Regions from separate parts of the Blautia sp. NSJ-175 genome, predicted to be linked through region 2. Evidence: riboswitches for the same ligand, from Rfam matches in the RefSeq annotation. Region 2 holds a riboswitch; each other region holds the start of a gene.
The links. A riboswitch is a leader RNA that binds a small molecule or an ion and turns the genes downstream of it on or off. The one in region 2 is predicted to bind thiamine pyrophosphate.
Positions count from the first base shown of each region.

Region 1: it holds a riboswitch for thiamine pyrophosphate, as region 2 does, so the genes downstream of both, thiC (phosphomethylpyrimidine synthase ThiC) here and thiM (hydroxyethylthiazole kinase) in region 2, are expected to answer to the same signal.
Region 3: it holds a riboswitch for thiamine pyrophosphate, as region 2 does, so the genes downstream of both, MUB35_RS11175 (thiamine-binding protein) here and thiM (hydroxyethylthiazole kinase) in region 2, are expected to answer to the same signal.

Region 1 covers NZ_JALIFQ010000002.1:11,599-21,581, reverse strand. Annotated here, with positions in the region: gene MUB35_RS03785 (thiazole synthase) at 1-59, opposite strand, end outside; gene thiF (sulfur carrier protein ThiS adenylyltransferase ThiF) at 76-726, opposite strand; gene thiS (sulfur carrier protein ThiS) at 728-925, opposite strand; gene thiC (phosphomethylpyrimidine synthase ThiC) at 996-2,303, opposite strand; TPP riboswitch at 2,397-2,505, opposite strand; gene MUB35_RS03765 (glycoside hydrolase family 31 protein) at 2,577-4,574, opposite strand; gene MUB35_RS03760 (AraC family transcriptional regulator) at 4,705-5,592, opposite strand; gene MUB35_RS03755 (threonine aldolase family protein) at 5,676-6,716, opposite strand; gene MUB35_RS03750 (PDDEXK nuclease domain-containing protein) at 7,021-8,064, shown strand; gene MUB35_RS03745 (MerR family transcriptional regulator) at 8,169-9,371, shown strand; gene hisD (histidinol dehydrogenase) at 9,446-9,983, opposite strand, start outside.
Region 2 covers NZ_JALIFQ010000006.1:295,106-305,088, reverse strand. Annotated here, with positions in the region: gene thiD (bifunctional hydroxymethylpyrimidine kinase/phosphomethylpyrimidine kinase) at 1-144, opposite strand, end outside; gene MUB35_RS12240 (HAD family hydrolase) at 141-791, opposite strand; gene thiE (thiamine phosphate synthase) at 788-1,447, opposite strand; gene thiM (hydroxyethylthiazole kinase) at 1,434-2,258, opposite strand; TPP riboswitch at 2,325-2,432, opposite strand; gene MUB35_RS12225 (ATP-binding cassette domain-containing protein) at 2,488-4,017, opposite strand; gene MUB35_RS12220 (sensor domain-containing diguanylate cyclase) at 4,303-5,544, opposite strand; partial or broken gene MUB35_RS30810 (YbaK/EbsC family protein) at 5,686-6,150, opposite strand; gene MUB35_RS12210 (arsenate reductase family protein) at 6,166-6,519, opposite strand; gene pflB (formate C-acetyltransferase) at 6,794-9,019, shown strand; gene pflA (pyruvate formate-lyase-activating protein) at 9,039-9,806, shown strand; gene MUB35_RS12195 (PucR family transcriptional regulator) at 9,958-9,983, shown strand, end outside.
Region 3 covers NZ_JALIFQ010000006.1:66,295-76,277, forward strand. Annotated here, with positions in the region: gene MUB35_RS11160 (GntR family transcriptional regulator) at 1-1,211, shown strand, start outside; gene MUB35_RS11165 (hybrid sensor histidine kinase/response regulator) at 1,216-4,134, shown strand; gene MUB35_RS11170 (ABC transporter substrate-binding protein) at 4,118-5,422, shown strand; TPP riboswitch at 5,461-5,573, shown strand; gene MUB35_RS11175 (thiamine-binding protein) at 5,696-5,992, shown strand; gene MUB35_RS11180 (ABC transporter permease) at 5,961-6,725, shown strand; gene MUB35_RS11185 (ABC transporter substrate-binding protein) at 6,751-7,764, shown strand; gene MUB35_RS11190 (ABC transporter ATP-binding protein) at 7,788-8,540, shown strand; gene MUB35_RS11195 (hypothetical protein) at 8,597-9,118, opposite strand; gene MUB35_RS11200 (Cof-type HAD-IIB family hydrolase) at 9,236-9,983, opposite strand, start outside.

The sequences.
Region 1 (9,983 bases), on a different contig from region 2:
AGAATAAAACGGGAGTGAAATTCGTGTCCTCCCAATATAAGTTTGTCATCTTTTATCATGTCTTTTTCCTCTTTTCTATACGTCTTTTTCTCCTAGAATGAGCCGCAGTATCATATTGGCCTGATGTGCTGCACAGAGAGTGACTCTGGGAGCTGTCAGGCTTATGCCGGAGGCAATGTCACTGGTGCCGTCCCCGCAGAGATACAGGTTTTTCATCCTCTTTTCTGTATGTATGGAGTTGCTGCTCCCATAGCCGGCCATGCCCGAACCGGATACAATGAAAGTATCCGGACGGTGTTCCAGAAGATAGTTGACCAGCATGGCCTTATTTTCTGCCCGGTCAAATGCTTCACAGATGATCTTGTCATCCCTAAACAGGCGGTCTATATTGTTATCTGTTACCTTAACTGTGTCGGTGCGGACTGAGATGTAAGGGTTGATCTCTGAGATCTCTTCTTTCAGCGCTTCTGTTTTATACCTGCCTAAATGCTTCATCCTGTAAATCTGCCGGTTCAAATTGCTGGGCTCCACCCGGTCAAAATCGATCAGGTGAAGGCTTCCGATGCCGGTACGCGCCAGCATTACAGCCACATGGGAGCCCAGACCGCCGAGGCCGGCAATGGCGGCACCGGCATTCCGGAGTTTCCGGTGTATGGGGAGGGTATGGCGTTCTATAAGAACTTCCTCGATTTCGTCTTTGGACAGGATCGTATGTCTTTCTTCCAAATCAGCCGCCTCCTACAAAGCTGACAATCTCATAGGTATCTCCATCCTGAACGATGGTGTCAGCGTAACGGTTTTTGGAAAGAATATCACCGTTTCTCTCCACAGCGATGCGCTGCAGGGAATAACCCCGTTCCACTAGGAGGGTTTCCACTGTACAGGGGGCAGTAAGCTGAATGGCATTTCCGTTGATTGTTATCATTTGATATACCTCTTTATGTATGTGCTGTGTGACTGCTTAACAGGTCTTCGTATTTGCAGTGCTGCTTTTATCATTCGTCATAGATGCTGACAATCTCACCTTCCAGGATACGGTTCATGTTCCTGACTGCGCAGAAATTACCGCACATGCTGCAGGTGTCCTCCTTTTCAGGCTTTGCCTCTGCCCGGTAGCGCCCGGCTTTTTCCGGGTCCAGACAGAGACGGAACATTTCTTCCCAGTCCAGTTTCTTGCGGGCTGTACTCATTTTATTGTCCCAGTCGGCAGCGCCTTTTACACCTTTAGCAATATCTGCGGCATGTGCTGCGATGCGGGAAGCTATAATACCTTCCTTTACGTCCTCCAGATTGGGCAGACGCAGGTGTTCCGCCGGGGTCACATAGCACAGGAAGGAAGCGCCGTAGGTGGCTGCAATGGCACCGCCGATGGCAGCGGTAATGTGGTCGTATCCGGGGGCAATGTCTGTCACCAGGGGACCCAGCACATAGAAGGGGGCACCCTGACAGAGTGTCTGCTGAATCTTCATATTGGCCTCAATCTGGTCAAGGGGCATGTGTCCGGGGCCTTCCACCATAACCTGTACATCCTTTTCCCAGGCGCGTTTTGTCAGCTCACCCAGAGTGATCAGCTCCTCGATCTGGGAAATATCAGAGGCATCCTGAATGCATCCGGGGCGGCAGGCGTCTCCAAGGCTCATGGTAATGTCGTATTCCCGGCAGATATCCAGAATCTCATCATAATGTTCGTAGAAGGGGTTTTCCTGGCCTGTCATTTCCATCCAGGCAAAGATGATGGAGCCCCCGCGGGAAACGATATTGGTCAGACGTTTGTTTCGTTTGAATTTTCCGGCAGTCTCTTTGTTGATGCCGCAGTGGATGGTCATGAAGTCCACCCCGTCCTCGGCGTGCATGCGGACAATGTCAAGCCACTGGCGGGAAGTGATCTCTTTCAGGGGTTTGTGATAGTAGACTACAGCGTCATAGATGGGGACGGTTCCGATGATGGCAGGACATTCTTTTGTCAAGCGTCTGCGGAAGGTGCGGGTATCCCCGTAGGAGCTCAGATCCATAATAGATTCAGCACCCATTTTTACCGCGTTGTTGACTTTTTCAATTTCCATGTCCATGTCTTTGCAGTCCCTGGAAATGCCCAGATTTACATTGATCTTCGTTCTGAGCATGGAACCAATGGCGTTTGGCTCCAGAGAGGTGTGTTTTTTGTTGCAGGGAATGATGACCTGGCCTTTGGCCATAAGAGTCATGAGTTCTCTGACATCCATCTGTTCTTTTTTGGCTGCCGATTCCATCTCTTTTGTGATAATGCCTTTTCTGGCAGCGTCCATCTGTGTTGTGTACTGCATGTAAATCTCCTTTCTGTGTGACACGGAAATGCCCGGAAGGAGATAGAAGAGGTGAAAAAAATGCACCCCTGATGGGGTGCACCAAATATTACATAAACTTCTGGTTCGCTTCCTACGCCGGCATTATCCGTATCAGGTTCTCAGGGTCGAAATCCGTTCGTATTTCCTCTCAGCCGACGCGTCAGCTCCCCTTGCGTATTCAATTGTTTTCAGGTATTTTTCCTGCCATAATCATATAGCGGCTGGAGAAAATTGTCAACACTGAATTTTATATTATATATTTTTGATCAGATATTCCTGTCTGCCATCCCGCAGAAATACAGGAAGGGTATCCATGGAAGCTTCCGCTTCGATCCACTGTCCGCCTTCCAGAATTTCACCCGTATGGGCATTGGTCCAGGTGCTGCCCTCAGGCAGATAGACCTTCCGCCTGAAGGCGTGGGGTTCCACAATAGGAGCTGCCAGAATGTCCGGGCCGTACATGTACTGGGTATCCAGTTCCCAGGTGTTTAAATCCTCCGGGAATTCATAGAACATGGTACGCATAACCGGAGCGCCTGTCTCGTGTGCCTCAGCCATAAGGCTTCTGGTATAATCCCGCATCATTTCACGGATCTCAATGAATTTCTTCATGATCTGGTAATTTTCTTCCCCATAACTCCAGATCTCATTGTCTGCGCCGGTTCCCTCAGTCTCCTCTCCGTCTGCTTTGTAGAGCGGTGTGCGCGGGAGGCGGTTGCCGTGAAGGCGCATAACAGGGCAGAAGGCGCCGAACTGGAACCAGCGGATCAGCAGTTCCTGGAAGTCTTTGTCATAAATGTTGCCGCCGTGGAAGCCGCCGATATCTGTGGTCCACCAGGGGATTCCGGAGAGCCCCATCTGCAGGCCGGCCACGATCTGGTTGCGGAAATCCTGATAGGTGGAGTGGATATCACCGGACCAGATCAGGGCACCGTACTGCTGGCTTCCTGCCCAGGCACAGCGCACCAGGTTCAGAACGTCCTCCTGGCCGGCTGCTTTCTGGCCTTCATAGAAGCCGCGGGCGTATTCTCTGGGGTAAATGTTTCCCTGCTGCATGACGCTTCCGGCATAGTAACGGTAGTTTTCGTAATCATAGGTGGTATATTCCGGTTCCGCTTCATCCAGCCAGAAGAGTTTGACTCCGTTTTCCCTGTAATTCTTTCTGCATTTCTCCCAGACATATTCTCTGGCCTCAGGGTTGGTGGCATCATAGAATACATTGTTGCCCTGGAAATCCATCTGGACGTTCAGGCCGTGTTCTGTCTGGACGAGAAGACCCTTCTGGCGCATCTCCTTGAAGTTCTCACTGCGCCAGTCGATCTGGGGCCACACGGATACCATAAGTTCCATTCCGTAAGAGCGCAGTTCTTCCGCCATGGCCTTGGGGTCCGGGAAGAAATGCTCATCAAAACGGTAGTCTCCGCACCGCGGCCAGTGATAATAGTCAACCACAAACACATCCACAGGAATGCCCCGGCGGTGATATTCTCTGGCAACAGACAATACCTGTTCCTGGTTATGGTAGCGCAGTTTGCACTGCCAGAAGCCCAGTCCGCATTCCGGCATCATGGGAGCGCGCCCCGTCACCTGGCTGTACTGAGATTCGATCTGAGCGGGAGTGTCGCCTGCTGTGATCCAGTAGTCCATTTTTTTGGTGCTGTCAGCCCGCCACTCTGTTACATTTTTGCCGAAGGAGACGCTGCCGATGGCGGGATTGTGCCAGAAGAAGCCGTAGCCTTTGCTGGATACATAGAAGGGGATGGATGCCTGGGAGTTTCTGTGGGCCAGTTCAATATTGCAGCCTTTCAGATCCAGGATGTCCTGCTGATACTGGCCCATGCCGTATATTTTTTCGTCCTTGTTGGCCTCAAAGCTGACCTTCAGACGGTAATCGCCGCCGATATAAGGGGAAAATTTACGGGCCCTGCGGATCAGGGCGCCGCCGCCGTCCATCTCTTTGAGAAGTATTTCCTTTTTGTCGTTAAAGAAGGTGACAACCGCCGCGCTGTTCCAGCCTCTTGTGTCAATGAGAGCGGAGATTTTGCCGTTTGTGATCGTGGCAGTTTCCTCGTCTGCCTGAATCTGTGTGTGTGACGGTTCCTGTTCTTTCAGGGCACTGCTTGAAAGGTCCAGGGGACCGGAGGGTACGGAAACAACTCTCAGGCTGTTTGCGCCCCATGCCATAATGCGGAGGGTTTCGCCGGCATTGTGGTATTCAATATAATTTTCGCTTTGGGTAAAGAATGACATAATTTTCCTCCTGTAGATAAATAAGTTGTGTAGCGCTCTGGCCGGACAATCACGGCTGACGTTCATTTTCCAGTATTATAAGATTATCCCGGGGAAAAAACATCTATTATGATGTCAGGGTATATTAAAATCATGTCATATTTCTAAACTGACTGGGCGTCATTCCCGTTGCCTTTCGGAAAGATACGGCAAAGTAGTTGCTGCTGTCAAATCCTACAGCAAGAGCAATATCTATGACGGGAAGACCGGTCTCCCTTAACAGCGACATGGAACGGTTAATGCGGTAGCGGTTCAGGTAAGAGACAGGGGTGGAGCGGAAAGATTTTTTGAAAAAGCGGCAGAACTGTTCCCTGCTCAGGGAGACGGATTTGGCAAGGGAATCAAGGTTTAAGGGGTTCTGGTAATTTTCATCAATGTATCTTAGAATCTTCTTTTTCCGCTCCTCATTTATATAGTCGGATGTGGATTTTATATTGTGCTTTTCTTCTTTTATCAGAAGATGAAATAAAATCTGGTAAAGGTATCCCTTGATCAGCAGTTCCCGATAGGGATGGGAGGCGTGATAGGCTGCTGTGAGTTCCCCGAGGAGATGCTGAACAGCCTCACATTTCAAATCCGTGCCGTATATAACATAGGAGGACACAAAGCTGTTCTCAAAGAACGGATTTAACTGTCCGGCCTGGATGGCATCCTGATTTTTACTGGAAATAAAGTCAGGGTGGAACACAATGGAGGTAAAACGGCAGGTTTGATCCCTGTATTGATAGGCACCATGAAGCTGGTTTGGGGGAATCAGTACAATGGTGTCTTTTCCGGCAATGATGGAAATGCCGTCTACCACCAGCTCCATCATGCCTTCTGTCACAAAGAGGATCTCTGCCTCCTCATGCCAGTGGTTGTAAAGGATCAGCCCGTTTTCGCAGTATTCCATGTCCTGATATACCTGAAGGGGAAATTCATGACTTCCGTGGGCTGCTTGTTCTTTTAAATTATCATTGACGGCTGGATCGATATTCATATAAGGAGTCTCCTATAATAAAAAAAGGCATTCAGGATTAAGAAGCTTCCGGAATGCCTTTACATTAAGTTTAAGTTCAGGTGTTATCTGTTGAATTTGGCTGCCAGATCCTCAAACTCTGAGGCGAAATCCCTGACTGCATCCTCACTGGTTGCCCAGGAAGTACAGAATCTGAGGCAGGTGTGTTCCGGATCGGGTTTGCACTGGAAGGTGGTCAGAAATCTTTCGTTTACCGCTTCCGCCAGAGCATCCGGGAAAATAGGGAATACCTGGTTGGTAGGTGCCGGTGCCAGAAGCGGGATGCCTGCTTTTTCAAACACATCCTTAAGAATCTGTGCCATGGCAACACCTTTGCGTCCAAGCTCCAGATACAGCCCTTCTTTAAAAAGTTCCTCGAACTGAACGCCCATCATCCAGCCCTTTGCAAGGATTGCTCCGTGCTGTTTCATATTGAAGCGGAAATGGTCTTTAAATTCTTCTTTTACAATAACAAGAGCCTCGCCGAACATGGCGCCCACTTTCGTTCCGCCGATGTAGAAGGCGTCACATAAATCCGGCAGGTCCGGGAAGGTCAGGTGTGTCTCCTCCACAGCCAGGGCCATAGCCAGGCGCGCGCCGTCCATGTACAGATACAGGTCGTGGCGTTTGCAGAAGGCATACAGAGTTTCCAGCTCTTCTTTGGTGTAAACAGTTCCCACCTCTGTGGGATTGGATATATAAACCAGGCGTGGTTCCACCCAGTGTTCATTTTCATGTAATTTTAAGACAGGACGAATCAGGTCCGGTGTCAGTTTTCCGTCATCCGCGGGAATGGAAAATACCTTATGCCCCGTGGATTCAATAGCCCCGGTCTCGTGAGTGTTGATGTGACCGGTATCGGCACTTAAAACAGCTTCATATGGACGCAGAATATGGGAGATAAAAGTCAGGTTGGTGAGAGTACCTCCGGCGATAAAATGAATGTCCACGCTGTAATCCTCAAGTGCTTCCTGAATCAATTCCCTTGCGTTGTCACTGTGCTCGTCCAGTCCGTATGAATTGTTCTGGTGATAATTGATGGTTTCCAGCGCCCTGAGTATGTTAGGGTGCGCTCCTTCACTGTAATCATTCTGAAAACTATACATGGCAAAAATCCCCTTTTCCTGTATTTCTATCCGCATCCGAAGTCCGTTTTTCAGGCTCCGAATGACATGCTGCTGTTTCAAGCTACATTCTATCACACTTTGCAGGAAAAACAAATCATTTCGTTGAAAATGTCCGTTTTTGTTGATATAATGGGCGCAACGAGCCAAGTGGGAGCTTGCTCACATTTGGCGACTGCAGAAGATTGGGAACGCAGTTCGCAATATAATGGGCGCAACGAGGCAAGTTTTGGATGAACTGTTGGATTGATATAACACATTATGATGTTCATGAGGAGAGGTGTATATGGAAGAGACCGTAAATAAATTATTTCAAGATATAAATCATCTCATACAGGAGTCAAAAACAAAAGTAGCGGCCGTTGCTAATGCGGAAATCACAATATTATTTTGGAATATTGGAAATCGAATTAATGAAGATGTATTGGGAAACGCCAGAGCTCAATACGGAAAGCAGATAGTCGTGACGTTGTCACGACAATTAACAGCATATTATGGTAACAGTTATGATGAGAAAAAATTACGAAGGATGATGCAGTTTGCAAAAAGTTTTCCTTCGTTGGAGAATGTCGTTACACTGTCACGACAATTATCCTGGTCACATTTCGTTGCATTGATTCCTGTAAAAGATGATGTTGCACGAGATTTTTATGCGGAATTATGCAGATATGAAAAATGGAATGTCAGAACATTGCGGAAAAAAATAAGTGGCATGTTGTATGAAAGAACCGCAATCAGTTCAAAGCCAGAAGAATTGATCAGACAGGAGATTGCGGAACTAAAGAATAAAGATAAAGTGTCTCCGGATATTGTTTTTCACAATCCATATTTTCTTGATTTTACCGGATTAAGAGGTAATTTTAAAGAAAAAAACCTTGAAGAAATGCTGTTGACCGAACTGGAGAAATTTATAATGGAGTTAGGAACAGGATTTACATTTGTTGAACGGCAGAAGCATATGGTAATAGACGGTGAGGATTTTTTTCTGGACATGTTGTTTTTCAACAGGGCATTACATAGATTGGTAGCGGTAGAACTAAAACTCGGAAAGTTTAAGGCGTCGTATAAAGGACAGATGGAATTGTATCTGCGCTGGTTGGAAAAGTATGAAATGCAGGACGGCGAGGAAACTCCTTTAGGGCTGATTTTATGTACAGAAGGAGGAAACGAGCAAATTGAACTTTTACAGTTAGATAAGGCAGGCATTCGTGTTTCACAGTATTTGACTGTTTTGCCGGAAAAGCATTTGTTAACAGAGCAGATTAACAGAGCATTAGAGGAAGCCAGAGAACGTCAGGCAATGGAATATGATGATGAGTATGATGATTAACAAGCACTAAGAAATAAAGTTAAGTGTGAAATATAAAAGTGAAATTGAACCGCAGTGTGCATCTGCTGGCGCAGCGATCCGGGTGAGAAGAGAGGTGAGGTTGTATCAAAATAGGTGAGGTTTCAAAATTACTGCATATATCCCAGGATACAATCCGCTACTACATGGAGCTGGGCCTTCTGGTTCCCGGGAGGCATGGGAATCTGTATGATTTCAGTGAGGACAGTATTGAGGACATCCGCTGGATTCATAAGCTGAAGGAAATGGGATTCCTGTTGAAAGAGATCCAGAAAGTTTTGTCTCTGCGGCGCACTTCCAACTGGGTAGAACCCCAGGAAATAGCTGAGTACCTGATTCTTCTGGACAAAAAGAGAAAATCTCTGCGTAAGGATATTGAAAATATCGAAGATGAGATTGCACGCATAGAAGAGGAAGAGAAATCCTTCACCATCGAGACCGCAGGGGATAAAGTGCTGGTGGGCGCTCCCCTAAAGGCGTTGGAATACCTGCGCTGTCCTTTCTGCGGAGAAGCATTTGCCGTTGAGCAGGTGCAGATGAACAGCAGATATATTTATAATGGAAAATTGGCCTGTTCCTGCGGATATGCCCTTGAGATCAGGGACGGAATCCTTTTGTCACCCGGCGCGGCAGATGAAGCGGACGGGGGTGCGGATCTGGAGCGGGAAAAATATAAAGACCTTCCCGCATCTGTGGTGACGATGCTGCAGAGAAGCTATAACTTTCTCCTTCATCGTATTTCAGGAATGCAGCTCTATGACAGGGTGGTTATGGAGACGGATATCAATGAATTTTTCTATCTGTATACGCATTTCAGAAAAATAGAGAATCGTGTACTGTTTATTATTACAGACCGCTACCCACAGGTGCTCAGAATGTACAAAGAGAGGATCGAGTACCTGAAGCTTGACCTTGATATTCTGTATGTTGCCGATGGCAGCGGTAATTATCCTCTGAAAAAGGGAAGCGTGGATCTGCTGATCGACTATTTCAGCTCGAATTACAGAGAAACATGCCATGGGGAATCTATATCCGGCCGGATGCCGGAATATCTGAAGGAAAACGGCGAGATCATAGGCTGCTATTTCTCCGGAAAAAATGAAGGAAGAATATTTGATAAAAAACAGTTCCTTGAGGAAATGAAAGGGAATGGATATGCCCTTATAAAGGAGCGTACCATCGAATGTCCGGTGGAAGTGGGAAAAGGGAACCAGCTTTTACTGTATGAGAGCAAAACAGAGGAAAGTACAGCAGTACAAAAGACAGGCACACAAAAAACAGGCCGATGACCGGAAGAGGATTCTTCCGGTCATCGGCCTGTTTTTTTCCATCCTGCAAAAAGTTTATAGGATTTCAAGTCTTTTCAGGATTTCAGCCGTATGGCTGCAGCATTGGCATGTCCCGGGAAACCTTCCCCTTCCGCCAGGTGGGAGGCAAGTGCTGCAACCTGATGAGCAGCCTCCTTTGTCAGCCGCTGGGTCGTGCAGACCCTGGAAAAGGTACCGATCCAGACACCGCCGCTGTACCGGGCGGCCTTTCCTGTGGGCAGGGTATGGTTAATGCCGTTTACATAGTCACTGTATACAACAGCAGAATATTTTCCCATAAACAGGGAACCGTAATTCTTAAATTTATCCGTATAGGCCTCTGCACCGGCAAACTGCAGCACCAGATGTTCCGGGGCAAAGGCATTGGCAAGACGGCATGCGTCATCCAGGGAGTCTGCCAGTATAACTTCACCGCAGGTGTTCCAGGAGGCGGATGCAATGTCCTCTGTCTCAAGCTCGGGAAGCTGCTTTTCCACCTGACGGATCACCTCAAGCCCAAGTGTCTTATCTGTGGTGATCAGCCGGGCAATCGCCTGGGAGTCATGTTCAGATTCTGAGAGAAGGTCCGCCGCG
Region 2 (9,983 bases):
GTATACGCCTGTTGTATTCTGTGCCGTGAGAGCTGTGATCACACTCATGGCGTACATTTTGTGAACGGTTATTGTCTTAATATCCGCCTGTATCCCGGCTCCTCCGCTGCAGTCCGAACCGGCGATCGTCAATACCTTTTTCATCTGTTTTTCCCCCATTCTTCCCAGCTTTCAAGATAAATATCTGCCAGTTTCAACAGTTTTTCTCTGTCCTTTTCCGAATAAAAATCGCGTATAACTGCCACTGTAAACCCGGATTTTTTTGCTGTCTCTGCGGCAAAATATGCATCTTCAAACACCAGAGTTTCTTCTTTTTTTGTACCTAAAATCCCCATCGCCAGCTCATAAATGCGCGGATTTCTTTTGCCTGCTCCGGCCTCTGTACAGGTGAGAAGGCCGGTAAAATATCCATCAATCCCATTATTTTTAAGAGCTGCCTCGATCAGAGGTCTGTCCGTAGATGTGGCAATGCACATTCTGACATTACGGCTCTTTAAATCCTCCAGTACCTGCAGAACGCCCGGTTTTATCCGAATCACTTTTTCATAACAGTCATATATCATCCTGTTGAATTCGTCAATGATCTCATCGCGTTCCAGGCGGATCCCGTAACTGCTGCGGAAATACTCTGCGGATTCCTCCATGGTCATGGTCTCCAGCTGCTCCTTCGTATCCTCCCCGGGTCTGATTCCTTTCCGCCTCAGATAGATTTCCCCTGCCCGGTCCCACAGCCCCATAGAGTCGAACAGCGTACCGTCCGCATCGAAGACAGCCCCTTTTATTTCTCTCATTTTTCTGTCATCTCCTTCGCCAGAGCCAGCAGCTCCTCACAGGCTTTTCTGATATCCGGCTGTCCGTAGATACCGGATATGACAGACACTCCGGCGGCACCGCTTCCGGCAAGCTGCATCAGATTCTCTTTCTTGATCCCTCCGATAGCCACAACGGGAATGGATACAGCCCGGCAGATTTCCTGCAGTGTTTCCCGGGATATCACATCTGCATCCTCTTTTGTAGAGGTAGAAAATACCGCGCCGACTCCCAGATAATCCGCGCCCATTTTTTCAGCCTGCAAAGCCTGCTCCACGGTTCTTGCAGAGACGCCTATGATCTTGTCAGGGCCCAGTTTTTCCCTGGCGCTTCCCGCCTCCATATCGCTTTGTCCCACATGTACCCCGTCCGCGTCCACAGCCAGCGCAATACCCACATTGTCATTGATAATAAAGGGCACGCGGTAGCTGGCCGCCAGCGCCTTCATGTCCTTTGCCTCGCGCAGGAACTCATCATCCGGCATATCCTTTTCCCTGAGCTGCAGAAGCGTGATACCTCCGTCCAGGGACGCCTTAACCTGTTCGTAAAGTGTCATTTCCCCCACCCAGGACCGGTCCGTAATGGCATACAAAAGCAGGGCACGCCTCACCAACTCTCTCTTCTCAACGCAATTCATATTTTGCTCCTCTCTCCAGCTCCCGGCCGGTCAGTTTATATACTTCATCGATCAGGTGATTCCTGCAGCCTGCGTTGCCGCTGTTCTCCTCTGCCATTTTCTCATATGCCTTCTCCCCGCACAGGCCCATGGTGATGACAGCAGCAGCCACGGCCTCCAGCTTTCTGTCAGGATTGGCAGCCAGATAGGCTGCGGTGAGGGAGCTTAACATACATCCGCAGCCAGTGATCTTTGCCATGACGGGATGCCCGTTTCTGATTATGTATGTGTTTTTTGTATCTGTCACAATATCCACTGCGCCGCTTATGGCGATCACAGCTCCTGTCCTTCCTGAAAAGTCTCTGGCCAGCGCTATGGTCTTTTCCAGATTCTCCTCTGTCACAGCATCCGCTGCGTCGGCATCCACACCTTTGGAGCTGTTTCTGCCTCCGGAAATGGTCTTGATCTCAGATATATTTCCCCGGATGGCAGTAAATGGAATCTCTCTGAGCAGCTCTTCTGCTGTCTCCCGGCGGTATGTGGATGCGCCGGCTCCCACAGGGTCAAGCACAATGGGGCGGCCAAAACCCGCAGCACTTTTTCCGGCCAGAAGCATGGCTTTTACAGAGCGCGGATGGAGAGTTCCCATATTGATATTTAAGCCGTCGCAGAGACGCCCCATCTCCTCTGCTTCCTCCTCCCCGTCCGACATCGTCGGGGAAGCGCCGCAGGCCAACGTAATATTGGCGCAGTCATTTGCAGTTACATAATTGGTGATGTTCTGAATCAGAGGCGTTCTTTCTCTGACATTTTCCAGTATTTCTCCCAGCATTTCTGTTCTCCTCTCTGCATCCTGACAGGGCCGCCGAACACAAAAAGGGAGACGCCAACACGTCTCCCGGAATCGTCCTTCTCTCCCTACGCTGGCATTACCCATATCAGGTTAAAGGGTCGAAGTTGATTACTTCCTCTCAGCCTGCCGCTACAGGCTCCCCTGATGAATTAACTGACTATAAGAATACCACACCTGCCTGTATCTGTCAAATACTCCCTGTCTATCCTCATTTCTTCTCCAGCCCTCTGCCTGTGAGTTCATAGATGGTATCGCACACCTCCTCCATATATTTCCTGTCATGGGAGATACTGATGACTGCCCCCTCAAAATCAGCCAGCAGTTTTCGGATGACCGGCCCGGAGAGCGGTGAAAAGTTTCTGGTCGGCTCATCCAGAAGGAGCACATTGCTGCCGTCCAGGCTCATTTTCAGAAAGAACAGCTTTGCCTTTTGTCCGCCGGAAAGCTGGGAGATGCAGTGGTCCATCTCATCCGCCGTGTATTTCATACTGCCCAGATAGGTGCGTATCCTGCTGATTTCTTCTTTGTCACCCGTCTTCTCAAGAAATTCCGGCGGAGTCCTGCTGCCGTCCATTTTTTCCTCATAGTTCTGCGGCATATAAGCGGCCCGGATATCGGTACGCCCCTCCATGGTTGCAGCAATTTTTTTAAGAAGTGTTGTCTTTCCCGTACCGTTTGCCCCGGTAATGCAGATTTTTTCCGGTCCTTTTACAGTCAGATGAATCTGTGTTGAGAGCAGCCTGTCTCCAACCGCGAGTCTGTCGAGAGAATACTCCAGCACTGTCTTACCGTTTGGAATGGAGGTGCCCTTTTGAAAACGGATAAAAATGGCATCCTCTGTCTCGGGTATCTCCGTCCTGTCCTCCGCCTCCCTCTGATACCGGCGTTCCATGGCTTTTACCGCATGCATTTTCTTTTTCAAAAGCTTGCCTCCGTGAGGATTCTGCCGGCTGATATTTCTCTGATCACTCTCCACTTTCTGCTGGATCCTGCGGAACCGTTCCTCCTGTTTTTCAGCTTCCTCCCGCTCTTTTCTTGCGATGCGTTCCTGATTGGCGAGCCCTCTTGCCCTGTTTTCCATATACGTTTTGTAGTCCATCTTTGCCACCGTGTACCTGGGCTTTGTCTTTCTGTTGATCTGCTCCAGATGAATGATGACATTGGCTGTGCGCTCGATCAATGTCTCATCATGGGAGATATAGAGGATGGGAATATGACTGCTGTTCATAAACTGTTCCATCCACTCCAAAGTCCTGATATCAATGTCATTGGACGGCTCATCCAGCAGAAGGATATGGGGATTTCCCATGAGGATTCCCGCCATCTGCAGCTTGATTTTCTCTCCGCCGGAGAGCTCTCCCATCTTCTGCTGGGAATAGTAAATATCCGCCGGTATTCCAAGCTCCCTGCTTATCTTTGACAGCTCTTTGGGGGACATATTATAAAAGTCTGATTCTTCCGTGAAAAACTCCCAGATGCTTTTCTCCCGATTCCGCTCTTCCAGCTCCTGGGGCAGATACCCTGCCTTTATGTGGTTTTTGACAATCTCCCCTGTATACTCTGCGTAGGAGTCCACCAGAGCCGGGTCATAGATAAGCTTTAAAAGGGTGGATTTTCCGTTTCCCTCCTCACCGATCATGACTGCCCTGTCCCCCTTGTTCAGTACAAAAGAAAAATCCTCCACCAGGGTTCTCATATCTTTTTTATGTGTAACAGTCAGATTCTTAATCTGCAGCATTATGCATACCTTCTTTCCTGATATAAAAAGAGCCTGCTTCTCCACCGGAAAAACAGACTCTTAAATACGCGCACCCATATCGGGTTCGCTGAAGATATCATCATAGGGATACCATTCTCCAGTCAGTCTACTCTCCGGCAACGAAAACAGACCTGCTGTGCAGGTAATGCTCTGTCTTCCATGCTCCGAATCATAAACTACTGAATCATCCTATCCCTCTTTTCTTTTTCATTCTTTAAGCAGAATACTCTGCAGATTTCATTCTATATTATGCAGTACGCCCTGTCAAGCGTCATTTTCACTGTATACCCTGAAGGAGCGTTTTCCTGCCCGCTTTGCCTCATACAAGGCCTCATCGGCACGCCGGTACATCTCCTCATAGGAAAGCTTACTGCCGGTCTGGTAAGATACACCTGCGGACAGAGTCACATTGTACTGCTCCACGCTCTCGTCCTGCAGCGTGTATGTGACAAGCTGCTGCAGCCGTTTCAGACAGACGCCCTTATCCCTGACATCCTCCAAAAATACCATAAATTCATCTCCGCCGATACGGGCACAGATATCATTTTTCCGGAAAGTGGACTGCAGGGCACAGGCTACCTGCAGAAGAATGTTGTCGCCAAAGGGATGCCCGTAGGTGTCATTAAGCATTTTAAATCCGTCCACATCCAGCATGATCATCATACAGGAGGTGGTCTGTTCCATACTTTTCAGCCGCCGTTTGATAAGCCGCTCCCCTGACCTGCGGTTGTAAATACCGGTCAGACAGTCCTTTTCCGCTCCCTGTCGATAGTAAATCTCCCGCATGGTCTGCTCATGGGTGTCCAGCATTCTGCCGATTTTTCTGTCAAAGCCGCCGTCCTTCCCCTTAAAATGTGCGATCTGGCATCTGGTCCACAGGTTATTGCCTTCCCCGTCCACCATGACCACATCCTGCTCTTCCTTGTCAAAGCTCTGTTCCTCCATGGGATAACTGTGCACAAAGAGCTTCACCTCTCCCTTTTTCTCACAGTTTTCACACATAAAAGGAATGAAATCCTTCTTCCTGGGCGGTCTTCCGAAGCGCTGCTCAAAGCAGCCATAGACATCAATGGTACAGTCTTTGCAGTGTATGTCAAAATCCACATCATTTGCCAGCGTGGTGAGTACCCTCTGCAGATGATCCCTGCGGTTCACCAGCTTCCGCAGCCTGATTTTTTCTGTAGCATCCACGAGAAAGACGTAAAAGTAATACTTTCCGTTCTCCTCCTCCACCAGGCGTCCGTAGTCCTCCACCCACAAAACCGTTCCGTCCTGGCAGCAGATTCTGTATTCCACATAATCGTATGTGTCTGACGCGATCTGCGCCATGATCTCGCTCTCCACCCGTTCCAGATCCCCGGGATGCACCATTCCCCGGAAGGAACCGCCTGTAAGCGCCTGGAAAGCCTCCATATCCCTGCACCGGAAAAGTTTTAATACGTTCTCATTGACATAGGTGATCTTCTCGTCGCCATCAGCCTCATAGATAAAAAAGCCCCCCGGCATACGGGACAGATACTTTTTTGACGGTTCCGGCACTGACGGCGTATCAGGCACAGATGGCATTTCCGGCACTGACGGCGTTTCTGACTCAGACGGCTTTTCCGGCACAAACGGCTTTTCCGGCACAAACGGCTTTTCCGGCTGCCATCCCCGGCATACATCGATCCATTCCCGGCTGCCGGCGTATTTTTCCAACTCGCCCGGCGTCAGCTCTATGGCGCTGCTGGCACTTCCGCAGGCCGGAAATACTGTCTTAAATCTCTTCAGGGAAATATCTAAAAACACCTGTACATCAGCCGGAATCCCGAAGGGGCATACTCCGCCCACTGCATGTCCTGTCCTTGTTTCCACCTCATCGGGAGAAAGCATTTTGGCCTTTGTATGAAAATAATCCTTGAACTTTTTGTTGTCCACCCTGGCGTCCCCTGCCATCACCACAAGGACCGTCCTGCCGTCAACCAAAAAGGACAGGGTTTTGGCAATGCGTTCCGGTTCGCATCCGGCAGCCTTTGCCGCCAGCTCCACGGTAGCTGAGGACTGGGAAAATTCCATGATCCGCTCCTCCATGCCAAAACCTCTGAAATACTCCTTTACTTTTTCAATTGCCATTTCCGCACCTCTTTTTTACAGACCGAGCTTTTCCATCCACTCTTTTTCCTTAAACCCCGTGACAACAAAAGATTCTCCCACCAGCACCGGACGCTTCACCAGCATACCATCCGTGGCAAGCAGGTCAAGCTGCTGCTCCTCGCTCATTTCCGGCAGCTTATCTTTCAGTTTCAGCTCCTTGTATTTCATACCGCTGGTATTAAAAAAACGTTTCAGGGGCAGACCGCTTGCGTGATACCAGGTCTCCAGCTCCTCCCTGGTGGGATTCTCTTCTATAATATGGCGGTCCTCAAACTCTATCCCCTTCTCTATAAGCCATTTCTTTGCCTTCTGGCAGGTGCTGCATTTTGGATACTCTATAAATAACATATGTGTAATGCCTCCTTTTTATGGTTCTAGTTTATCATTATACTTTCACGCTTTCAACTACAAAAAACCTTCTTTGCCTTCTCTCTTTGTATTTTATTCAGTACTTTTTTAATCCAGATTGACAACAGGCTATTGGCTGTGCTATTTATATAGCATAGGTTACATTTTGTATACAATATACAATTTGGGAATATCTGGTAACCTTTTTCTTCGAGGCTGCTGCACATATTTTTGTCAGCTTTGATTCATGATTACAGCAGGAGGTAAATACTTTATGAGAACAGAATGGAAAAGCTTTACAGGCGGTGCCTGGGAAAAAGAGATCAATGTGCGGGACTTTATCCAGCAGAATTATACACCATATAAGGGAGACGGAAAGTTCCTTAAAGAGGCCACAGAGGACACCAAAGACCTGTGGCAGCAGGTTCTTGCCCTTATGAAAGAGGAGCGGGAAAAGGGCGGGGTTCTGGATATGGACACCAAAACCGTCTCCACCATCACTTCCCATGGCCCCGGATACCTGGATAAAGACAAGGAAAAGATCGTGGGCCTGCAGACAGACAAGCCACTGAAACGCTCCATGCAGCCATACGGCGGTATCCGTATGGCAGTCAAAGCCTGCGAGGACAATGGCTACCGTGTGGACCCTGAGGTTGTGGAGTATTTCACCACTCACAGAAAGACGCACAATGCCGGTGTGTTTGATGCCTACACCCCTGAAATGCGTGCCTGCCGTTCCAATCATATTATCACCGGACTACCGGATGCCTACGGCAGAGGGCGTATCATCGGCGACTACAGAAGGGCTGCCCTCTACGGTGTGGACCGCCTGATCGAAGAGAAAGAGGAAGAAAAAGCCACCACACGCAGCATTATGTATTCCGATGTTATCCGTGAGCGCGAAGAACTCTCCGAACAGATCCGCGCGCTGAAAATGTTAAAGGAACTGGCCCGCATTTACGGCTGCGACATTTCCAAACCCGCTGAGAATATTCTGGAGGCCACACAGGCACTTTACTTTGCCTACCTGGCAGCCGTGAAGGAACAGAACGGGGCAGCCATGAGCCTTGGCCGCACTTCCACGTTCCTGGATATCTACGCAGAGAGGGATTTAAGAGAAGGGACCTTCACGGAATCCCAGATTCAGGAGATCATTGACCAGTTTATCATGAAGCTCCGCCTTGTCTGCTTTGCCCGCACCCCTGACTATAACCAGATCTTCGCGGGAGACCCTACCTGGGTGACAGAATCCATCGGCGGCATGGGACTGGACGGCCGTCCTCTGGTGACAAAAATGTCCTTCCGTTACCTTCATACCCTGGACAACCTGGGTGCTGCTCCGGAACCGAACCTGACTGTTTTGTGGTCCTCCGGGCTTCCGGAAAGCTTCAAGGAATACTGCGCCGAAATCTCCATCCGTCACTCTGCCATCCAGTATGAAAATGATGATATCATGCGCCCGGTACACGGGGATGACTACGGCATTGCCTGCTGTGTATCCTCCATGCGCATCGGCAAAGAGATGCAGTTCTTCGGTGCCCGTGCCAACCTGGCAAAATGTCTGCTCTATGCCATCAACGGCGGTGTAGATGAGGTTTCCGGACAGCAGGTAGGCCCAAAATTCCGCCCTGTCACATCTGAATATCTGGATTATGACGAGGTGATGGAAAAATACAGAGACATGATGAAATGGCTGGCAGGTGTCTATGTGAACGCTCTGAACATCATCCATTACATGCATGACAAATACAGCTATGAACGCCTGCAGATGGCGCTCCATGACAAGGAAGTACGCCGCTGGTTCGCCACCGGAATCGCCGGATTTTCCGTTGTGGCGGACTCTCTCTCCGCCATTAAGTATGCCAGAGTAAAGCCGGTCCGCAACGAACAGGGAATCGCTGTTGATTTTGAGATTGAAGGAGATTTCCCCAAATACGGAAACGATGATGACCGGGCAGATGAGATCGCCCAGGAGGTGCTTCATACCTTTATGCAGTATATCAAAGGCAACCATACGTACCGCGGAGGTGTCCCCACCACATCCATCCTGACGATCACCTCCAATGTGTCCTACGGCAAAAACACCGGCTCCACCCCGGACGGCAGAAAAGCCGGAGAAGCCTTCGCCCCGGGTGCCAATCCCATGCACGGACGTGATACCAACGGCGCGGTCGCATCCATGGCCACGGTTGCCAAAATGCCGTTCATGGATGCCCAGGACGGTATCTCCAATACCTTCTCCATCGTACCGGATGCCCTGGGCAAAAACGGAAATGCAGAGAAAAATCTGGTGGCACTTTTGGATGGATATGCGGCAAAAGGCGGGCATCACCTGAACGTAAATGTATTCAACAGGGACACACTTCTGGACGCACAGAAACACCCGGAAAAGTATCCGCAGCTCACCATCCGTGTATCCGGTTATGCTGTAAACTTTATCAAGCTGACCAAAGAACAGCAGGATGAAGTGATCTCCAGAACCTTCCATCAGAATATATAAAGGAAAGGCAGGTGTCCACATGAAAGGATATATCCACTCTCTGGAAAGCTTCGGAACCGTGGACGGCCCGGGAGTCCGCTATGTGGTATTTTTCCAGGGCTGTCCCATGCGCTGTCTGTACTGCCACAATCCTGATACCTGGAACCCCGGGGAGGGCCGGCTCATGGACACAGAGGAGATCATAGCCTCCGTGAACCGGAACCGTGCCTTCTATTCCACGGGCGGTCTTACCGCCACAGGGGGAGAGCCGCTTCTGCAGCTTTCCTTCCTGACAGAGCTGTTTGAAAAGGCAAAGGCACAGGGTATCCACACCTGCCTGGACACCTCCGGTGTTACCTTCCGAGGCGGCAGTTCAAAGTACCTTGGGAAGTTAGACCGGCTCCTAAAGTCCACGGATCTGGTCATGCTGGACATTAAGCATATCCACGATGAAACCCACAAAAACCTGACTGGGCATTCCAACAAAGATATCCTTCAGTTCGCCGGATATCTGGATGCGCACCGGATTCCCCTCTGGGTCCGCCATGTGGCGGTTCCCGGCATTACCTGTGACCGGGAATCCCTCCGTTCCCTTGGAAAATTTCTCGGTACCCTTAAGAATCTGAAGGCCGTGGAGGTTCTTCCTTATCACTCCATGGGGAAAATCAAGTACGAGAATCTGGGACTTAAATATCCTATGGGCGATACAGAAGAGGCAACAAAAGAGGATGCCAAAAAAGCATACGAAATCATTCTGGACGGAATGGAGAGCGTGACCCATACCAGGTTCGTCTCCCATTTCACCTGACACTTTGACCCGCCGGATTTTCCTTCTCCGGCGGGTTTTTTGCCGCTTTCTCTGCCGACACCTCTCGACTTTTTCTGCAGATTGTATTATACTTTGATATAAAGCTGCATATCAGCATAACCTGCTTATGCAGAACAGGGGGATTTTTATTATGAAACTGAGTATGTGGATGATAGC
Region 3 (9,983 bases), 230 kb from region 2:
AGGAGCGCAGGGCCGCAGAGGTGGTATACAGAGGAACGAGTGAGGAGTTTGAAAAAAATGCCGCGGATTATTTTGTGCCCCGCAGGGATGGAATCCGGGATATTGCCCGGGCGGGAAAGATTTTATTTCTGCCTCTTTGGGAGGCCGGTCTGCGCAGACTGGACAGGAAAGCGGCAGAGGAGGAAAACAGCAGACATAACGCTGTCGTGTCCGGCGCCATACCCATACCGGTAAAGCTCTGTATTGATACCCTTCGTGTTTTTGACAATGCCCTCATGCTGAATCTTTACTGGCAGTGTCTGCGCTATGTGAATTTTCTTTACCCGCAGAACCGGTCAAATCCCAGAAACTGTGCGGAGGAAATATTAGCGGAACAAACAGCAGGCAGTCAGGATTCCCAATCCGGGTACCGGTATGTCAATGCTGAAGAAGAAGTACTGGATTTTATTGAACGTGCGCGTGAAAAGTATCATCTGGAAAATATCGGTCAGATTCCGTTTCATTGGGATATCTACCGCCAGCGCCCTCAGGTGAGGTATACGCTGGCTTCTGTTATTATCCGTGAGATTTTTTCCGGGCGTTATTCCATGGGCAGTTATCTGCCTTCACAGCCTAAGATGGCAGAACTGTATCATGTGTCACTGAGCACAGTGCGCCGCACATTGGTTTTGCTGGAATCCCTGGGAGTGACAAAGTCACATATGGGGATTGGCACAGAGGTATGCCTTGGAAATACGGATTTTAACTGGAATGCAGCGGAGATCCGGGAAAGTCTGCGTCTGCATGGCGAGAGCCTTCAGATCCTGGCCCTGACGGTCAGGGGTATCTTGCTGTTTACCCTGGAGTCATCGCCGCAGCAAAGAGGTGAAGAATTTCTGCGGGAACTGGGTAAGGTCAGGGGGACAAAGAGCAGCATTCTCTGTATGGATGTGTTACTGAGCTTTATCATCCGGGAGTGCCCGTCACCCATGATCCGGGAATGTTGCAGAAAATTAAGGGAACTGATCACATGGGGATATATTCTGTCTGCAGTGATGATGAAATCAGGTCAGCTTCCCCCAAGTCCTGAGGCAGTGCTGGAACTGTCGGAAAAATATCTGCGCGCCGGCCGTCTGTATGACTTTGCAGATGCGTGGCAGATTTTTATAGAAAGCAGAATGGAATTTTTCAACGCACATTTTGGAATTCCGGCCTGCCATAATTTGAGGTGAGGGTATGAAGAAATATAAGAAACGGTCTGTTGCGATCCTGATCAGTGTCATCCTTCTGCTTGCGTTTACTGTTGTCTTTATGCTCTCCTTTCTGGACCGTATCAATGCCAAGATGAACCAGGGATCCAATGAGACGCTGATGAATTCCACACGTATGATCCAAAGCAGTATCAACAGTGAATTGGACAATGATGAACAGCAGGTCATATCCAATGCCAATCTGTTTGCTTTAAGCGGTGGGGATGCGGCGTCTTTTGAGACACTTGCCAACTACGCGGAGTCTTCGGATTTCTACCGGTTTTATTATGTGGGGCTGGATGGAACCGGTATTGACAGCAGCGCGGAACCGGTGGATACTGCGTCTTTTACCTTTGAGGAAACAGCGCTGTCCCGGGGAAAATCCGGGTATTCGGATGCCTACGTGGGGAGCAGCGGACGACCTCAGATCACCTTCCAGGCCCCTGTCTGTGCGGGTGGCAGACAGGTGGGAGCTCTTTACGCTGACAAGACACTTTCCAAATACAATGACCCTGCCCTTTTTACTTTCAGCGGGGGATCCGGGTACGCTTATGTGGTGGATGGCGACAGCGGTTCCTGGGTGATTGAAAGCACAGGTTCAAAGACAGATGACATCTACGGTTTTCTGGCGCAGCACAACAACGGGGAAAAGATGCTGAGTACCCTGCAGGACCTTATGAGGAAGAAAGAGGCGGGAACCATCAGCCTGGAATTTCATGGGGAGAGCGGCATTTTATGCTTTCTGCCCATGAGGGATTCTTATAACTGGTATCTTATTTCCATCCTGCCCAAACGCGTTCTGCAGCAGGAGTCATCTGAAATCATCAAGATGGTGGCCGTCACATTTACAGAGCTGGCAGTGGCGCTGATCCTGATCACAGGACTGCTGCTCAGCCGCGAATCCATGAAGGGGCGTGAACAGGGAAGGATTTACCGGGAACGGCTTTTCCAGAACATTTCTTCCAACATAGATTTTGCTTTCCTTGTCTACAACCCTGCGGACAGAAGCGTGGAAATGGTTTCCGACAATGTCAGGATGCTGTTTGATGTGGAACCGGGGCAGGTCATGTCCAGGCCGGAAATCCTCTTTGACCACTGTGGGATGCCGGGGGATGACAGGGACCGCATTTCCTTCTTTAACGGCAGTCTGGTGAAGAAGATGCGAAAGGAGTATAAGACAGGCACAGACAATGAACTGCAGCGCTGGACAGAGGTGCATCTTCTTCCCGCGGATAACGGGCAGTACCTGGCTGTCCTGCATGATACCACAGGCGAGCACCATATGCGGGATGACCTTGCGGATGCCCTGCGGCAGGCACAGGAGAACAACCGGGCCAGAAACGCCTTCTTTTCCTCCATGTCACATGATATCCGTACGCCAATGAACGGCATCATCGGCATGACAGCCATTGCGCGGGCCAATCTGAATAACCCGGATAAGGTTAAAGACAGCCTGGAAAAAATATCCACGGCATCTGATCATCTGCTTGCCCTCATCAATGAGGTGCTGGATATGTCGCGTATCGAGAGCGGTAAATTCAGCCTGAAAAAGGAGCCTGTGAACCTGCCGGAGCTGATCTCCAATGTTCTGCTCCTCATTAAGCCGGAAATGACAAAAAAAGGCCACACCATGCATGTAAAATCGTCTGTCCTGGACTATGATACAGTGATCGGGGATGCTTTGCATATTCAGAAGATCCTTCTGAACCTCTTATCAAACGCTGTGAAATACACGCCGCAGGGCGGAGAGATCACGATCCGGCTCCAGGAAAAAAAGCGGGATGACCGGATGATCGATATTGTATTCCAGGTGGAAGACAACGGCATCGGAATGGAACCTGACTTTGTAAAACGTATCTTCAATCCTTTTGAGCGGGCAGAGGATAACCGTCTGAGCAAGGTGACAGGCACCGGCCTGGGAATGGCCATCACAAAAAACATTGTGGATGTGATGAGCGGTACGATCCATGTGGAAAGTACGCTCGGTGCAGGGTCAAAGTTTACGGTGGTTCTGCCCATGGTGCTTATGGAACCTGACAAACAGGAGACCGGCGTGCTGGCGGGACATACGGTGCTTGTGGTGGATGACAGCCCGGATACCTGCGAGGGCATTCAGCTCATGCTTGAGGAAGCCGGGGTGCATGTGGATTGGGCACTGAGCGGCGGGGAGGCTGTAAAAGCCGCCAACAGGGCCCGCCGGATGGGCCGGGATTACTTTGCGGTGATTTTGGACTGGAAGATGCCGGAGATGGACGGGGTGGAGACTGCCCGCCGTATCCGGGCGGATCTCGGCAGTGATATCCCGATCATTCTGTTGTCTGCCTACAATTGGGAGGAAGTGGAGCAGGAAGCCCTGGAAGCGGGAATCAATGGATTTTTGACAAAGCCTGTTTTCCGCTCTGAACTGGTGCAGAAGCTGCGTTATTATATCATGGGGTCTTCCGCAAAAGTACAGGAGATCATGGACAGTGAAAACCGCGGACGGTTTGAAGGCCTGCATGTTCTGATGGCTGAGGATAATGAACTGAACCGGGAAATTGTGGAGGAACTGCTGCGGGACAGCGGTATTTTGGTGGACAGCGTGGAGGACGGTCTGCAGGCTGTCAGGAAAGTGGAGCAGACCGGGCCGGGATATTATGATATGATCTTTATGGATATCCATATGCCTGTGATGGACGGCTTTACAGCCACGGGAGAGATCCGGGCGCTCCAGAAGAACAGTGCGGAACATATTCCCATTATAGCCATGACTGCCGATGCCTTTGAGGAGGATGTTTTAAAATGTAAAAATGCCGGAATGGATGCCCATATATCCAAACCGATCGATATAGCAAGGCTTTTTGAAGTCATCCGGATATATGCGGATAAGGAAAGCGGGGATGGAAAAAATGAAGAGAAGATATAGAAGGTTAACGGCAGCGGCACTTGCATGTATGCTTTTATGCAGCGGCTGTTCCGGAGAGAAGGAAGAGCCGGAAGTATACATTGATAAAAATGAGCCGGATGTTGTGATCACCCTCTTTACCCAGGGGGAAAACATATCAGAGATTATAAATAAGTGCTGTTCTGATGTGATCAATCCAAAAACAAAGGGCAATATTATCCTGTACAGTGATTTCGCGGATTTCTATGCAGAGGAAGGGCTTTCTTACCGGGAACTTCTGCTGAAGCGCATGGAAAGCGGACAGGCGGATGACCTGTATATCATACCGGCGGAGGATGTGCTGGAGTTTGACCAGAAAGGTTTTATCTATGATTTATCCGGTCTTGACTGTATCAGCAGCCTTTCTGAGGATGCCCTCCGGCAGAGTACATATAAGGGGAAGGTGTTTTCTGTCCCTCTGTCCTATACCGGTTTTGGCCTGATCTGGAATGTGGATATGCTCCATCAGTATCAGCTGGAGATTCCGGAGACACTGGACGAGTTCTGGAATGTCTGTGATGTATTAAAGCAGAACGGCATCCTTCCCTACGGGGCCAATAAGGATTTTGGACTGAGTGTTCCTGCCATGTGTGCGGGACTGGGGCCGCTGTATCAGAATCCTGAGAGTGAGGCGCTTACTGCCGCTCTTGCAAAGGGGGAAACGCCTGTCAGTACCTATATGCGGGACGGCTTTGCTTTTCTGCAGACCATGATCGACAGGGAATATCTGGATGTGGAACGCTCCTTGGAGACACTGCCGGGCAGTGACGAGGAGGCCGCCTTTTTCGCTGAGGGAAAATGCGCGTTTATCAGTTCTCTCTGCCGCGCGGCAGCGTTTGCCAGGGACTACCCGTTTGCAGCCGAGATGACCGCGCTGCCGGTGCTGAAGGAAGGCCCCGTCTGTGTTGTGGGTGCGGACCAGAGGCTGGCTGTCAATCCCAATACAGAGCATCTTGGCGAGGCACTTGCAATCCTGGAAAACCTGTGTACCACAGATACGCTCAATGCATTTGCAGGGGAGCTGGGGAAGGTATCCTCAGCACGCGGAAATGAGGCCACCACGCTGCCCCAGGCTGAGAAGTTTGTATCCTGTCTGGCATCCGGAGGCCAGATTCCCAATCAGGATTTCACGCTCCCGTTTAATACCTGGAATACCATCAAGGAACTCTGCGTAGAGCTCTGTGAGGGGGCGGACGTAGAGATCGTGTGCAGGGAGTATGATGAGAGACAGAAAGAGGAAATTGCGCTGTACGGCGATAAAGATATATGAGATTGACTTGACAATCAATTTACAATGAAGTAAACTTGAGAAGACAACAGGGGAGCTGGAGAGAAGTCCGGCTGAGAGTAAAACCGTAATCGTTTTTCACCCTTAACCTGATCCGGGTAATGCCGGCGTAGGGAGCATAAGAGAGGCACCATAGACCGGTGCGCATTTGTTCTGAAAAACAGCTCCTGTTCGGGTAAAACCTGTCGGGGGCTTTTTCTTTTGCACAGATTCCCCGGCAGAAAACGATGATAAATTTCTAAGGAGGAAAAGAAAATGAACGCAAGCGTAGCAATCCAGACACTGCCGGAGGCAGCAAATGACGAGGAACTGATCCGTATAGTCGATGAGGTCATTGACTATATTAAGAGTACGGGGCTGAACTATTATGTAGGGCCTTTTGAGACAGCCATTGAGGGTGACTATGATGAACTTATGGATATTGTAAAAGAATGCCAGCACATCGCTGTCCGTGCAGGCGCACCTTCTGTTGCGGCCTATATCAAAGTGTCCTATAAGCCAGAAGGAGATGTGCTGACCATTGAGAAAAAAGTTACAAAGCACCACCAGTAAGCTGTGGGCATCTGCAGCCCTGGCCGCCATTCTGGTCATCTGGCAGGCTGTCTCCATGGCAGGCCTGGTCCCGGGATATATGCTGCCCTCGCCGGTACAGGTGGTGAGGGCGTTTATCAGTGAATTTCCCCTGCTCATGGAGAATTCCAGGGTGACGCTTTTGGAGGCGGCTGCAGGGCTTTTCTGCGGTGTGGTTTTCGGGTTTGTCATGGCAGTTCTTATGGACCGCTTTGACAAGCTTTACAAGGCGTTTTATCCGCTGATCGTTATTACACAGACCGTGCCTACCGTAGCCATCGCGCCTCTTTTGGTGCTGTGGTTCGGATATGAGATGCTGCCAAAGGTCATTCTGATCGTGATCGTGACCTTTTTCCCTATCACCATTGGGCTTTTGGAAGGATTCCGCTCCGCAGACAAGGATATGATGAACCTTTTACGAAGCATGGGGGCCGGCAGGCTTCAGATCTTCCGATATATCAAGATGCCGGGGGCCATGGGCCGGTTTTATGCAAGCCTGCGCATATCTGCCTCCTACTCCGTGGTGGGAGCGGTTATCTCTGAGTGGCTGGGCGGTTTTTCCGGCCTCGGTGTGTATATGACACGTGTGAAAAAGGCGTTTGCCTTTGACAAAATGTTTGCAGTTATTTTTCTCATATCCATTATCAGCCTTCTTCTCATGAAGCTGGTGGATATTCTGCAGAAAAAAAGCATGCCCTGGGAACGGGCAAAATAAGACAGAACAGAGAGGACAATGGAGGATGAAAAAGAAGATTCTGGCGGCTGTCCTGACAGCCTGTATGCTCACATCTGTGGCGGCGTGCGGCAGCAGCGAAGACAGCGGGAAGAAGGACAGCGGTTCCGAAGATTTGGAGAAGATCACTTTCGTGCTGGACTGGACCCCCAATACAAACCATACAGGTCTTTACGTGGCGAAAGAGAAGGGATATTTTGAGAAGGAGGGACTGGATGTAGAGATCGTACAGCCACCGGAGGACGGCGCGGACGCTCTTGTGGCATCGGGAAAAGCCCAGTTTGGTGTCTCTTTCCAGGACAGCATGGCACCGGGTGTGGCAGGTGACAACGCACTGCCAAATACAGCGGTAGCAGCCCTGATCCAGCACAATACATCCGGCATTATCTCCAGAAAAGGGGAGGGGATGGAGCGCCCCAAAGGTCTGGAAGGAAAGAAATACGCCACCTGGGATGCCCCCATTGAGAAAGCCATGATGCAGAATGTGGTGGAAAAAGACGGCGGGGATTTCTCTAAAGTGGAACTGATCCCAAGTACGGTCACAGACGAGGTCTCCGCGCTGAAATCAAAATCCGTGGATGCCATCTGGATTTTCTATGCGTGGGCAGGAGTTGCCACAGAGGTAGCAGATCTGGAGACGGATTACTTTGCCTTTAAGGATATCAATCCTGTATTTGATTACTATACACCGGTTGTGATAGCAAACAATGATTTTCTGGAAGAGAAGCCAGATACGGCAAAGGCTTTTCTCCGGGCTTTGAAGCAGGGTTATGAGGATGCCATTGCAGACCCGGACGAAGCAGCATCTATTCTTCTGGAAGCTTCCCCGGAGCTGGATGAGGAACTGGTAAAAGCCAGTCAGGAGTATTTAAAGGACCAGTATAAAGCGGATGTAAAGCAGTGGGGATATATTGACCCTGCCAGATGGAATGCCTTTTACGGCTGGCTGAATGAAAACGGTTTGTCAGAGGCAGAGCTTCCGGAAAATGCCGGATTTTCCAATGACTATCTGCCGGAATAAAGGCAGTTTTCGGAGGAGGAGATATGGCGGAATTAAAGGTTTCAAATGTGAGCAAATCCTTTGACGGAGTGAAGATCCTGGAGGATATCAGCATAGAACTCCATGACCAGGAGCTGGTCAGCCTTTTAGGTGTCAGCGGCGGCGGCAAGACAACACTTTTCAATGTGATATCCGGTCTGGAAAAGCCGGAGACCGGGCATGTATATCTGGATGGCCGGGAGATCACAGGTTGTCCCGGAAATGTCAGCTATATGCTGCAGAAGGACATGCTTCTCCCGTACCGCACCATAGAGGACAATGTGGCTCTTCCCCTTCTCATAAAAGGGGAGAAGAAAAAGGCTGCTAGGGAAAAAGTACAGCCTTATTTTCAGGAATTCGGACTGGAAGGGACCCAGAAAAAGTATCCGGCCCAGCTCTCAGGGGGGATGCGCCAGAGGGCTGCCCTTTTAAGGACGTACCTGTTTTCACGGAAACTGGCCCTTTTGGATGAGCCCTTTTCAGCTCTTGATACATTGACCAAGAGTGCCATGCACAGGTGGTATCTGCAGGTGATGGAGCAGATCCATCTGTCCACGATCTTTATCACTCATGACATGGATGAGGCTATTTTATTGTCGGACAGGATTTATCTGCTCACAGGAAAACCGGGACGGATCACAGAGGAGATATGCATACAGGAACCGCGCCCAAGGCGCAGTGATTTCAATCTGACAGATGAATTTCTGAGTTATAAAAGGCAGATACTGGAGAAGCTGAATGGCAGCCAGGAGTCATAAAGGATATAAAAAAAGACCCGGGATACGGCTTGTACAGCCGCCCCGGGTTCTGTATATTATTCTGTTTTGTCTGAAGATTCAGCGGTGGTGTTCTCCATGGCTTTTTTTGCGTTTTCCATTCTTGCCTTCAGGTCCTCAGATACCTGTTCCACACTTTTTTCCACGGCTTCCTTCACGTTTTCGGCTGTTTCCGCAGCGCATTCCTTGGCAGTTCCGGCAGCGTCTTCTAAATCTTCCTTAACATCCTTGGCCGCCTCTTTGACATCCTCTTTGATATCATCCAGATCCATGTCGTCATCCTCGAAGATGTCCTCATCATCCAGATCATCCAGAATATCATCTGTGTGTTCTTTTACTTTATTTACCGTTTCCTCAACCGTTTTTTCCACTTTTTCTTTGAGCTTGCTTGCCACATTTTTGGCAGATGCAGCCGTTTCTTTTACATTGTCCTGAAAGTCGGCGAAATCTTCTTCCAGATCAGGATCTTCTTCTTTTTGTTTTTTCAAATAATAAAAAGCTGCACCGGCAGCCGCACCGATTACACTGAACCCCAATAATTTTTTTCCAAAGCTACCCATATTAATCCCTTTCCTTTCAAATGACTATTTTTAGTATTACCATTATAATACTTTTTAACAGAATATTGGAAGACCTAATTCATAAATTTTACATGAAATTTGCTAAAAAGTGTTGTTTTACATGAATTTTTCAATGATTTCCGCCACACCGCCCTGGTTGTTGTCACGCCGGGTAATATAATCCGCGTGTTTTTTTGCCTCCGGGGTGCCGTTTTTCATGCACACGGCAAAGCCTGCGGCATCCAGCATGGACAGGTCGTTTTCCGCGTCCCCTGCGCCTATGGTCTGCTCTATGGGCACATGCAGATACCGGCAGAGCCAGCGGATGGCAGCGCCTTTTGAAACACCCTCCATCACATGTTCCAGATAATATTCACTGGAGAAGAAGATGGAAACCTTTCCTTTGGCCCACGGAAGCATAGCGTCACGGTATGCCTCATGCTTTTTTCTGTCGTCCAGACAGGAGGTCAGCACCTTCACAGGCTCCTCCTTCAGATGCTCCAGAAGGTCCGGGTCCACCCGTACCTCCATCTGGGAAGACCAGTGGTACTGAGCCGCTTCCGGCCGGTCCTCAGGGGTGACCACATAATCCCCCTCATAGGTCTGGCAGTAGAGGTCAAAGCGGGCGGCCTGGTCAAAAATGTATTTTACATAGGACAGAGGCATGGTGTTCTGATAGAGAATCTCCCCGCTGCAGCAGTCGTAAATCATGCCTCCGTTGTAGAGAATGGCATAGCATCCTTCCCGGTTCAGTCCAAGTCTGTCCACAAACTTTTTGGCGGAAAAATAGGAGCGGCCCGTGCAGAGCACCACAGCATTTCCGTTCTGAAGAGTACGCTTTACAGCAATGGAATTTTCTTCCGGA